DNA from 2 places in the Rhodococcus sp. H29-C3 genome. Region 2 is predicted to be linked to the other one. Evidence: riboswitches for the same ligand, from Rfam matches in the RefSeq annotation. Region 2 holds a riboswitch; the other holds the start of a gene.

Region 1 (5,274 bases), on a different contig from region 2:
AAGTTCTGGCCGCCGGTTCGACGGGAGGTGACGCTGGATCGGGAGGAGGCGGAAGCTCCAATTCGGGACCGGGGATCGGGATCGGAATGGTGAACGGTTTGAACTCGAATCCGATCCAGGGAATGTCCAATTCACTCGAAAGCGTTGTGGGATCGCGGGTCTCATCGGTCAGGTCCGGACACGGATCCAAGCAAGGGTCCGCCGGCAACGGTTCCGGGTCGATACGTGTCGGGGCCGTCGTCGGGGCTGGATACGGCACGGGTGCGAGATGCGGAAATGGGATCGGAATCGAGAGATCCTCCGGGACCAGCGACCCGGTCTCGTTCGTCAGGTCGGCCGCGCACGCGCCGGGAGGGACGAGAGGTTCGGCGGTAGCCGGGACGCCATCCCCGAACACGATCACCACGGACCCGAGAACGACAACAGCTGTCACGACGGCCATTCGCTCCGACATACTCCCCCTTCTGCGGATGCACCACCCGTGCCAGCGCATCATGCCAGATTCTCGCGCAGTGAGCGCGAAGAATACTCCTTACGAAAGAGATCGCGTGACTGAAGAATTGGCACCACTTCATCGACGAAGTCGTCGAGACTGTCCGGATACAGCGGTGGCATCAGATTGAAGCCGTCGGCAGCTCCTCTGCGCGCCCACTCGGAGATCTCGTCGGCGATCGATTCCGGCGTTCCGATCATCGTGGCGTGCCCTCCACCTGCTGCGAGTGTCCCGAGAAGCTGGCGGACAGTCGGGTCGTCTTTGGCGATTGTCCGCAGGATCGTCTCGTATCGACCGTGCGGTCCGGTGAACTCCTCGATCGGCGGAAGAGCAGGAACCGGTCCGTCGAGCTCCCAATCGCTGCAGTCCTGCTCCACGAACATCCCCAGTGTGCGCAACGACTGCTCGACGGGAAGCAGTGCATCGAGCTCGGCCTTCTTCGCATTCGCCTCGCTCATCGTCGACCCGACATACGTCACCAAACCCGGCATGATTCCGACGGACGAGCTGTCTCGTCCGGCAGCATCTATGCGGCGCTTGACATCCGAAGAGTAGGCGGCGCCGGCCTCGGAATCGTAGGCAACGGCGTAGATCGCCTCCGCGTAACGAGCCGCAAGATCACGCCCCGGTCCCGACGCGCCTGCCTGGAACAGCACCGGACGTCCCTGCGGAGACCGGGGGACCGTCAACGGGCCGTCCACCCGAAAGTGCTTGCCGACGTGATCGATGGGATGCACCTTCGCCGGATCCGCATACATTCCCTCGCGATCCAGTACCAGCGCGTCCCGTTCCCAGCTGTCCCATAGCGCGAGGGCAACCTCGACGAATTCCTCTGCGCGTTCGTACCTTTCGACCCGTGCCGGAATGTCCTCGAATCCATGATTGCGCGCCTCGGCGTCGAACATCGAGGTCACGACGTTCCATCCTGCGCGGCCACCACTGATGTGATCGAGCGAGGCGAGCAACCGCGCAGCGTGAAACGGTGTGTAGAACGTCGTGGATATGGTGGTGACCAGGCCGATATGGGTGGTCGCTCCGGCCATCGCCGTCAGGGCTGTGATCGGTTCGAGAAACCAGGTGCCCGCGCCGGCCGGATCACGAACGGAGTGTCCGTCCGCGAAGAACACGGCGTCGAACTTGCCCCGCTCCGCGGTCTGCGCGAGTTCTTGGTAGTAGCTGATATCGCCGAGGTCCTCGACCCTCGAATTCGGGTGACGCCACGCTGCACTGTGATGCCCACAGCCGTAGAGGAATGCGTTGAGGTGCAGCATGTCAGTCCTTGACCAAGCCGCCGTCCACAACCAAATTCTGTCCGGTCACCGACCTCGACCACGGAGACGCGAAGAACAACAGGGCATCTGCGAACTCCTCTGGTGTCACCACTCGCTGCAACGGCGTCGACGCCGCGATGAGGTCGAATACTTCCTCTGGTGTAGCGGCACTGGCGTCGGTGGTCCGCAGTAGGCCACCCGACACCATGTTCACAGTGATACCGTCGCCGCCGAGATCCGCTGCGAGAGTTCGAGTCAGAGACAACAGCGCAGCCTTCGATGCCGTGTAGTCGTGGTACGGCACCACTGGGTTCTGGAAAAGATTGGTGCCCACGTTGATGATTCGGCCGAATCCTGCTGCGCGCATCCCCTTCAGCGCTCGCTGCGTAGTCGTCAGCGCACCACGCACAGTGCCACGGAACTGCGCGTCGAACTCGTCCCATGTGATCGAGTCGGCCTTGCTGCGCGCGTCCCCGTTGAACGAGAAGTCGGCCAACGCGTTGTTGACCACCGTCGTCACGGAGGAACCGAAGTGCGCTTCGGCTTCGGTGAACAACGCGTCCACCTGCTCGGCGTCGGTGATGTCGGCTTGGACCGCTATCCCGCCGATCTCTGACGCCAGCGCCTCCGCCGAGACTCGGCTGTTGCGGTAGTTCACCACGACGCGAGCGCCTTCTCGCGCGAATGCCCTGGCCACCGCGGTGCCCAGACCTCTGCCCGCTCCGGTGACGACTACTGTCTGCTCGTCCAACTTTTTCGACTGGATGTTCATGTCAGGCCTTTCGCTCTTCCGGCCCACACCGCGCAGAGCATGCACGTATCCCACGTGCAGACATCCCTACGCTGGTGTTGACCAGATCAGGTTCGACGGGTGTGTTCTCAGCCGTTAGGCACCCCGTGTCGAGGAAGACTGTAACCTCTTGCCGAATATCCGTCTATCTAGCATCCATCGTAGAAATACGTATAGATACCGGACAAGTCGATTTTCGGTACGTCCGGACCCCGAATGACGCCTGCACCTAGCCCAGCACCACCCAGCCGTGGGGTGGAATCCTGGTGGATCCGCCGCCCGCATGTGCTTCGCCGGCAAATATCTCGCCGTCCACGCGGTACGTCACTTCCTCGTCACCGAGGTTCAACGCCACGTGCAACTGCTCGTCACCCGAGTGGACGCGGTACAGCATCGCGGTATTGGACAGCTCCACCGTCTCGGTGCGCGCCTCGACGAGCCAGGGATGCCTGCGGCGAAGCCCGATCAGCTGCTGATGCAGATGGAACGTCGGCCAACCGTACGGGGCGAGTTCCTCTCTGCTGCTGGGAAATTCCGGCCGAACCTCGTCATCGCCACCGACACGCTCCTCTTTCGCGCCGCGGAAGCCCTGTTCGTCGCCGTAGTAGATCATCGGCATGCCCCCGACCGTGAACAGGACCACGAGCGCATGCTCGAGATGGCGTTCGTCGGTGATGGTGCTGGCGATGCGGGCCACGTCGTGATTACCGACGAACGTAGCCGGAACGAACGTCTCGAGCCACTCGTTGTGACGCCCGAGCGCGTGCGACAACTCGAAGAAGTTCCTTTCCGAGATTGCACTCCACGACGCTTTCCACAGCTCGTACTGAGTCACCGAATCCAGTGAGCTCGCCTTCACGATGGCTGCATAATCACCGTGGATGACCTCACCGAGGAAGTAGGCGTCGGGGAACTTCTGTCGAACCTGCGAAATAACCGCCGCCCAGAACCGCGGCGGCACAGCGTATGCCGCGTCGAGACGCCATCCGTCTGCACCCCGTTCGAGCCAATGCGACATGACATCGACGACATACTGCTCGACCGCGGCGCTGTCATGGTTGAGCGTCACCAGTTCATCGTGGCCCTCGAAATTACGATGAGTCGGTCCTGCACCGGACCAGTCGAGGTGGAACCACTCGGACTCCCGTGAATCCGGTCCCGCTTCGAGCGCCTGCACGAATCGCGGAAATGCCTGTGCCACATGGTTGAATACGCCGTCGAGCATGACTCGCAGTCCACGCGAACGAGCTTGGCCGATGACGTCGTCGAAGTCCGCTTCGGTGCCGAGCCGCGAATCGATGCGAAAATGATCGATGGTGTCGTATCCATGGCTTGCGGAGGCGAAGATCGGACCGAGGGCAATTCCCGACGCCCCTAGTTCCACGGCGTAGTCGAACCAGTCGACGATGCGGTGCAGTCGATGCTCGTCCTCGAGCGAACCGCCGTCCCAGTCATGAATCGGGGCACCGACGAATCCCAGAGGATAGATGTGCCACCAGATAGCGTGATCGACCCAGGCAGGTTGACCGCTCATGCTCGGATCACCGACTCACGACCGAGCTCGGCGGCACCGGTATGACCCGACAAGCTGGTGACGAGATCGAATTCAGCGAGAAGACAACGCAATACATGCGCCACACCGTCCTGGCCGCCGAGCGCCAAACCGTACAGAAACGGCCGCCCCAGCAGCACCGCGTCGGCCCCCAACGCTAGCGCCTTCGCCATGTCGGACCCGGTGCGCACACCGGAATCGAACAAGACCGTCAGCTGATCACCGACGGCGTCCACGATATCCGGCAACGCGCTCAACGACGAACGAGCGCCGTCGATCTGGCGCCCACCGTGATTGGACACCACGATCCCGTCCACCCCGTGATCGACGGCTGCTCGGCCGTCGGCAACCGTGCAGATTCCCTTCAATACGATCGGTCCGTCCCACTGCTCACGCAGGAACGCCAACTGGGACCAGTTCAAACCAGGGTTGGGGAATATCTGCGCCCAGTGCATAGCTGCAGCAACAGGATTCGCTTCGACCGATTGATCCAGACCCGCGAGAAATGCCGGGTCGGTCAGATAGTTCTCGATCCCGAGGTTCGCCAGGAACGGCAGGTATCCACGGTCGAGGTCGGCCGGCCTCCAGCCGAGAAGCGTCGTGTCGAGCGTCAGTACAAGCGTCGTGAATCCCGATGCCTTGGCTCGATCGAGAAAGCTGAGCAGAACGGATTCGTCTGTGGGCCAGTACAGCTGGTACCACCTGGGGGCGTCGCCACCAGCCTCGGCGATCTGCTCGAACGAATGGGAAGCTTGAGTGGAGTGAATGTAGGGCACCGAAAGCTCGGCGGCTGCCCGCACTGTCGCAAGCTCACCGTCCGGATGCGCGAGAGTCTGAACACCCACCGGCGCTATAATCAGCGGCGCGGGCATGGAAGTGCCGAGCACTGTGACCGCATGATCTCGCTCTGCTGAACTCCGCAACATGCGCGGGGCGATCCGCCACTCGTCGAATGCATCGCGGTTCGCGCGTGCCGTAGAACCGCTACCTGCGCTGGCGACGATGTACCCGAGAGCTTCCGGGCTGAGGGTGGCAGCGGCCTGCTCCTCCAGCCTGGCCAGGTTCGTGGTGATCTGCGGCCTCTGATCGGTGAACATGCCCTGGGCATATATACCGATTTGATGGTCACTGAAGTTCATGGTCACCACCGTAGTGCCGCCGCACACGA
Region 2 (5,274 bases):
ATCCGGAGTGATATCGACGAGTTCGAGGAATCTCGTGGCCACGGCCGCCGCGCGTTCCGGTCCGTACACCGACGTCGCGGGCGCACTTTGCACGATAGCGCGGTGAAACAGTCCCTCGGCCTTTGGCGAGGTCATCAGTGTCGTGACCGACGCGCCACCCGAGGACTCGCCGAACACGGTCACTTTCGACGGATCACCACCGAACGATTCCACGCAACGCTGCACCCATTCGAGTGCCGCGATCTGATCACGCAAGCCGAGATTCGTCTCGAAGACCGTCTCCGCTGTGGAGAACGACGACAAGTCGAGGAATCCGAAAGCACCGACGCGATAGTTGACGGTGACGAGCACCAGGTCACCGAGTTCGGCCAGCCTCCTGCCGTCGTAGACGCTCTGTGCAGCGGAACCGAGCGAGTAGGCACCGCCGTGAATCCACACCATCACCGGCCGAGGTCGACCGTCGGGCTCGGGGGCCCAGACATTCACCGACAGACAGTCCTCCGACATCGGGATCGCCGGATCGATCGGCACCGGACTAGCTTTGCCCTGGGGCGCGACATCACCGAAACTTCGACAATCCCGCGCTCCTGCCCACGGTTCCACCGGCCGCGGCGACCTGAAGCGATGTTCGCCGTCGGTCGCAGCCGCGTATGGGATTCCCTTCCACACGAAGTGTGTGCCGTCGCGATACCCGATCACATCGCCATCCGGAGTGTGTACCTGACATGTCCACATGCCGGCTTGCTCGACTTCGGTCAAGGCATTCCTCCGTATCCGACGTATACCCATCCGATACTGGTCAAGGTACCAATTCCTGAGATCGATCCGTCCGCTTTAAGCTGGCAGGATGAACCGACTACGCGCATACGGCGCAGCCGTTGCTGCCGCGTCCTTGCTGGTTCTTGCCGGATGCGGGTCCGATGTCGACGACAGCGCGACGGCGCCTCTTGCCACCGTCGACACCGACCCACCGTCGGTAGTCCGCACGACGCCCGCTACTCCACCCTCGCCGACGACGTCGGCCGCCCCGACAACAACCGAGTCGACGACCCCCGAAAAGTCGACGACGAGCAGTCCTCCACCGACCGTCGACCCGTCCCAGTACGAAAGCACTGCCGGGTTCTTCTACTTCGCCAGCCCGAGTGGCAAGTTCGAATGCGCGATCGTCGTCACCGAGACCTCCGTCGCTGGGTGTCACGGTGAGTTCCCTCGCTCGGCCCCGCGAGTGGCGGGAAGTGGTGCTCCGGAGTCTTCGGTCGCTCCCAACACCATCGAGATCACTGCCGGATCCCCTGCCAGGTTTCTCAGCTCTGGCGATCCACGCTTTCATCGATTCGACGGGACGGCGAAAGAATTGCCGTACGGCGTCACACTCGCCGTACCCGGAAGTGGACGTTCCAATGGGCTCGAATGCCGAGTCGAAGAGTCGTCCGGGGTCACCTGCCTGGATCAGGTCGGCCATAGATTCACGGTGTCGGACAAGGTATTCGAGCTGAAGTAGCCGCTATTCCGAGGGGGTGTTCCGCAAGCGCGCGCGACCTCACGAAATCAGATCAGATTCCGGGTATGAATCCTGGATAGACGAAATGCTGCGGGCCGCCACCTGGCATCGAGGATCCGGTCACGTTCGGGAAGTCGAACGGAAGCGCAACCAACTTGTGTGGGTTGCCTTGTGCGTCGGCCTGCCAGCATCCGGTGAGCACTCCGTGAAAAGCGGTGCAGACGATCCTGGTGCTCGTTCCATACGGCGACGTCAGCCGATTCTCGGCGAGAAAGGGATTCCAATAGGCCGGATCGGTCGGCGTCAGGAATCCCTTTGTCTCGAACGGAACGCTCGGGCTCGGGTAATTCGGTATCGGCGGCCACTCGTCGGCAGTCGCAATTCCGCTTCCTGCGAGTAACGCCGCGGCCGTGAAAACCAAGACTGCTGCTGACTTCGTCCATCTCCTCGGTGCATTCATGCCGCCATCGTAAGCGCCCGGTGTACTCACGATCACAGGATCGAGCTTCGCCTCACCGTTCGGTCGTAGTCGACAGGGTTGGTCGTGGAGAGGTCTACGGCCCGCTCACACTGCATCGCCGACCAAGGGTGCTAGGGTCGGCGGTGTTCTGACACGGGGTGCGTCCGTACATGCGGATGCTGAGATCACACCCGTCGAACCTGATGCAGGTAATGCTGACGAAGGGATGTCAAGGCGATGATTGCGCCTGTAAACTCGGTGGATCCTGTCCGCCATACGGATCTGATGTGGACCGCAACGACTTCGTTGCGTCACGCGATCGACCAACTCGAATTTCTGACACTGCTGGGCGAAGGCACTTTGCCGCTCGACGCGTTCCGCACGTATCTCGAGCAGGATCGGCTGTATCTGGCGGGATACGCGAAGGCGCTGGCCATTCTGGCATCGAAAGCGCCGGATACTGCGACGGCCGCCTTTTGGGCCACCTCCGCGGCGAGCGCAGTCGAGGAGGCAACACTTCACGAGTCACTGCTCTCCGGTGACGCACTCCCCACGACGAACGCGCGGGCCATACATTCACCCACCTGCCTCGGATACGTCTCGTATTTGGTAGCAACCGCTGCCACCGAGCCCTATCCCGTTGCGGCGGCGGCGATCCTGCCATGCTTCTGGATCTATGCCGACGTGGCCGTTCGCCTTTCGGTATCGGCCCAGCAGGTTCTTCAACGTGATCCGAATCATCCCTACGCGCAATGGGTTTCGACGTACGACTCGGTAGAATTCCGTGATGCCGTCGAATGCGCGCGCCTCCTGGTCGACGACGCCGCTCGATTCGCTACCGACGCTCAACGAAGCGCCATGATCGACGCATTCGTCATCGCGACGCGGTACGAATCGATGTTCTGGGACAGTGCACTTCACCCCACACCGTGGCCGCTTCCCTCTTCCGAGATTGCTGCGTCGGAGGTAGCACTGTGACACTTTCCCGAAGGATCGGCGCCATCGCAGTTGCCGTCGCTACCATCACATCGCTGACTTCGTGTGCACAATCCACTGACTCCGACATCATCCGCTTCGCACTCGACTGGACACCGAACACCAACCACACCGGACTGTACGTCGCTTTACAGGAGGGGTACTTCGCCGACGCCGGACTCGACGTCGAAGTACTGCCTTACAACAGCACTTCTCCGGACACGCTGGTCGACGCGGGCAATGCCGAGTTCGGCATCAGCACTCAGAGTTCGACTACATTCGCAAAAACTGCAGGGGCCCAAATTATTTCAGTACTGGCTCCGCTGCAACACTGGGCCACCGGAATCGGTGTTAAAGCCGATCGCGAAGACATACCGAGCCCGAAAGCATTGGACGGCAAGGTCTACGCAGGCTTCGGCGATACCGGCGAGAAGGCAGGACTACGCCAGGTCATTCAGAACGACGGCGGCGCAGGTGAGTACGAGACCGTCGTGCTCGGAACGTCGGCCTACGAGGCCGTGTATTCGGGCACAGCCGACTTCACCGTGTCCTACTTGGCGTGGGAGGGTATCGAGGCCGAGCACAGCGGTACTCCGATGAAATATTTCGACTACACCGACTACGGCTTCCCCGACGCCTACGCCCTCACGGTCAACGGCAACGAGAACTGGCTGGCAAGCCATCCCGACGAGGCCAAGCAGTTCGTCCAGGCGCTTCAACGCGGCTACCAACTCGCGGCCGACGATCCGGTCCGCGCCGCGCAGGACATCATCGATGCGAATCCAGGAGTCTTCACGGACGAGCAGTTGGTCTTCGAAAGCCAACAGATGCTCGCCGACCGCTACATGCTGGACGAGTCGGGCGCAGTCGGGCGACAGAACCTCGACAAATGGACCGAATATTCGAAATTCCTGTACGAGAACGGTGTCCTAGTCGACGAAGCCGGCAACGCCGTCGACACCGAGCCCGACTGGTCCACCTACTTCACCGATGACTACCTCGGCGCTCAGTAGCGCGGCGTTCGGTGCTGTCGAACGGCCGGCGAAGCGTAGACCGCGAATCGGGGCTGCGGTCAGGTGGGCCATGCCGTCGGTCACCATCGTCGTGGTGCTCGTCATCGGATGGCAGGTCTACGTCCAGCTCAGCGGGATCCGACCGCAGGTACTGCCCTCGCCGTCGAGAATCGTGGCTCAGGGTTGGTCGCAGCGCGAAGCCATCGCCGAACAGGCGGCAGCAACTCTACAAGTCACCGTTCTCGGATTTGCGGTATCGCTGCTGGTCGCTTGGACACTCGCCGTCGCTGTCGACTTCTCACCATGGCTCCGACGAGCAGTGGTGCCGCTGTTCGTGATCTCGCAGACGCTTCCGATCATCGCTATTGCCCCACTACTGATCATCTGGTTCGGCTTCGGACTACTTCCCAAGATTCTCGTGATCTCGCTCGCCACGTTCTTCCCCATGGCCATCGGCCTCATCGAAGGATTCGCGGCAACCGACCGAGATGCGCGCGCGCTCCTTGCCAGTATGGGCGCAACCCGCTGGCAGCAGTTTCGATATATTCGGTTGCCCTCTGCGATGCCCCGCTTCTTCACCTCGCTTCGTATCGGTATCACGTACGCCGTCGTGGGTGCCATCTTCGCCGAATACGCAGGAGCAAGCGCCGGACTCGGGATATACATGAGCCAGCAGAAGAATTCGTTCCGCACCGACCTCGTCCTGGCCGCGGTGTTCGTCACCGCCGTCATCAGCGTGACGCTCTTCCTTCTGACCTACGCCGTCGAACGGGTAGTCGCCCCATGGGCGCAGGACAGTCGGCCGCGATGACGGCCGTGCATCTGTCCGGACTCACGAAGTCCTACGGCGACCGGACAATTCTCGACGGAGTCAGCTTCGACGTCGAACCCGGAGAGTTCGTTTCCGTCATCGGTCCGAGCGGCTCGGGCAAGAGCACAGTTTTCAATATGATTGCTGGTCTCGACACCCCCGACAGCGGAATCGTCGAGGCACCCCCGTGCGCTTATATGCCACAGAAGGACCTGCTGTTTCCGTGGCGCACCGTGCTCGACAACACGACACTCGGCCTCGAGGTTCGAGGGATGAGCAAGAAACAAGCGCGTGTCCAGGCGCAGAAACTCTTTCCCGCCTTTGGGCTCGAGGGATACGAGAAAGCGCGGCCTTCCGAATTGTCCGGTGGGATGCGGCAGCGAGCAGCAATGCTGCGCACGGTGATTCAAGAACGCGAGGTGTTACTGCTCGACGAGCCGTTCGGAGCCCTGGATTCGCTGACACGCACCGGGATGCAAGCGTGGCTGCAGGAAGTCTGGCTCGACTACCGATG

What was found. Region 2 has a riboswitch for thiamine pyrophosphate ahead of QMK32_RS22095 (TenA family protein). Riboswitches for the same ligand answer to the same signal wherever they lie in the genome.
Region 1: linked by a shared signal. The riboswitch ahead of QMK32_RS21635 (3-oxoacyl-ACP reductase) and the one ahead of QMK32_RS22095 (TenA family protein) in region 2 are both predicted to bind thiamine pyrophosphate.

The regions. Positions count from the first base shown of each region.
Region 1 is NZ_JASITC010000015.1:7,049-12,322, reverse strand. Features, by position in the region: gene QMK32_RS21645 (glycoside hydrolase family 183 protein) at 1-454, opposite strand, end outside; gene QMK32_RS21640 (LLM class flavin-dependent oxidoreductase) at 493-1,764, opposite strand; gene QMK32_RS21635 (3-oxoacyl-ACP reductase) at 1,766-2,536, opposite strand; TPP riboswitch at 2,583-2,672, opposite strand; gene QMK32_RS21630 (alpha-amylase family glycosyl hydrolase) at 2,784-4,088, opposite strand; gene QMK32_RS21625 (alpha-hydroxy-acid oxidizing protein) at 4,085-5,245, opposite strand.
Region 2 is NZ_JASITC010000016.1:3,198-8,471, reverse strand. Features, by position in the region: gene QMK32_RS22110 (carboxylesterase/lipase family protein) at 1-735, opposite strand, end outside; gene QMK32_RS22105 (hypothetical protein) at 848-1,501, shown strand; gene QMK32_RS22100 (hypothetical protein) at 1,554-1,961, opposite strand; TPP riboswitch at 2,106-2,205, shown strand; gene QMK32_RS22095 (TenA family protein) at 2,199-2,939, shown strand; gene QMK32_RS22090 (ABC transporter substrate-binding protein) at 2,936-3,949, shown strand; gene QMK32_RS22085 (ABC transporter permease) at 4,020-4,760, shown strand; gene QMK32_RS22080 (ABC transporter ATP-binding protein) at 4,757-5,274, shown strand, end outside.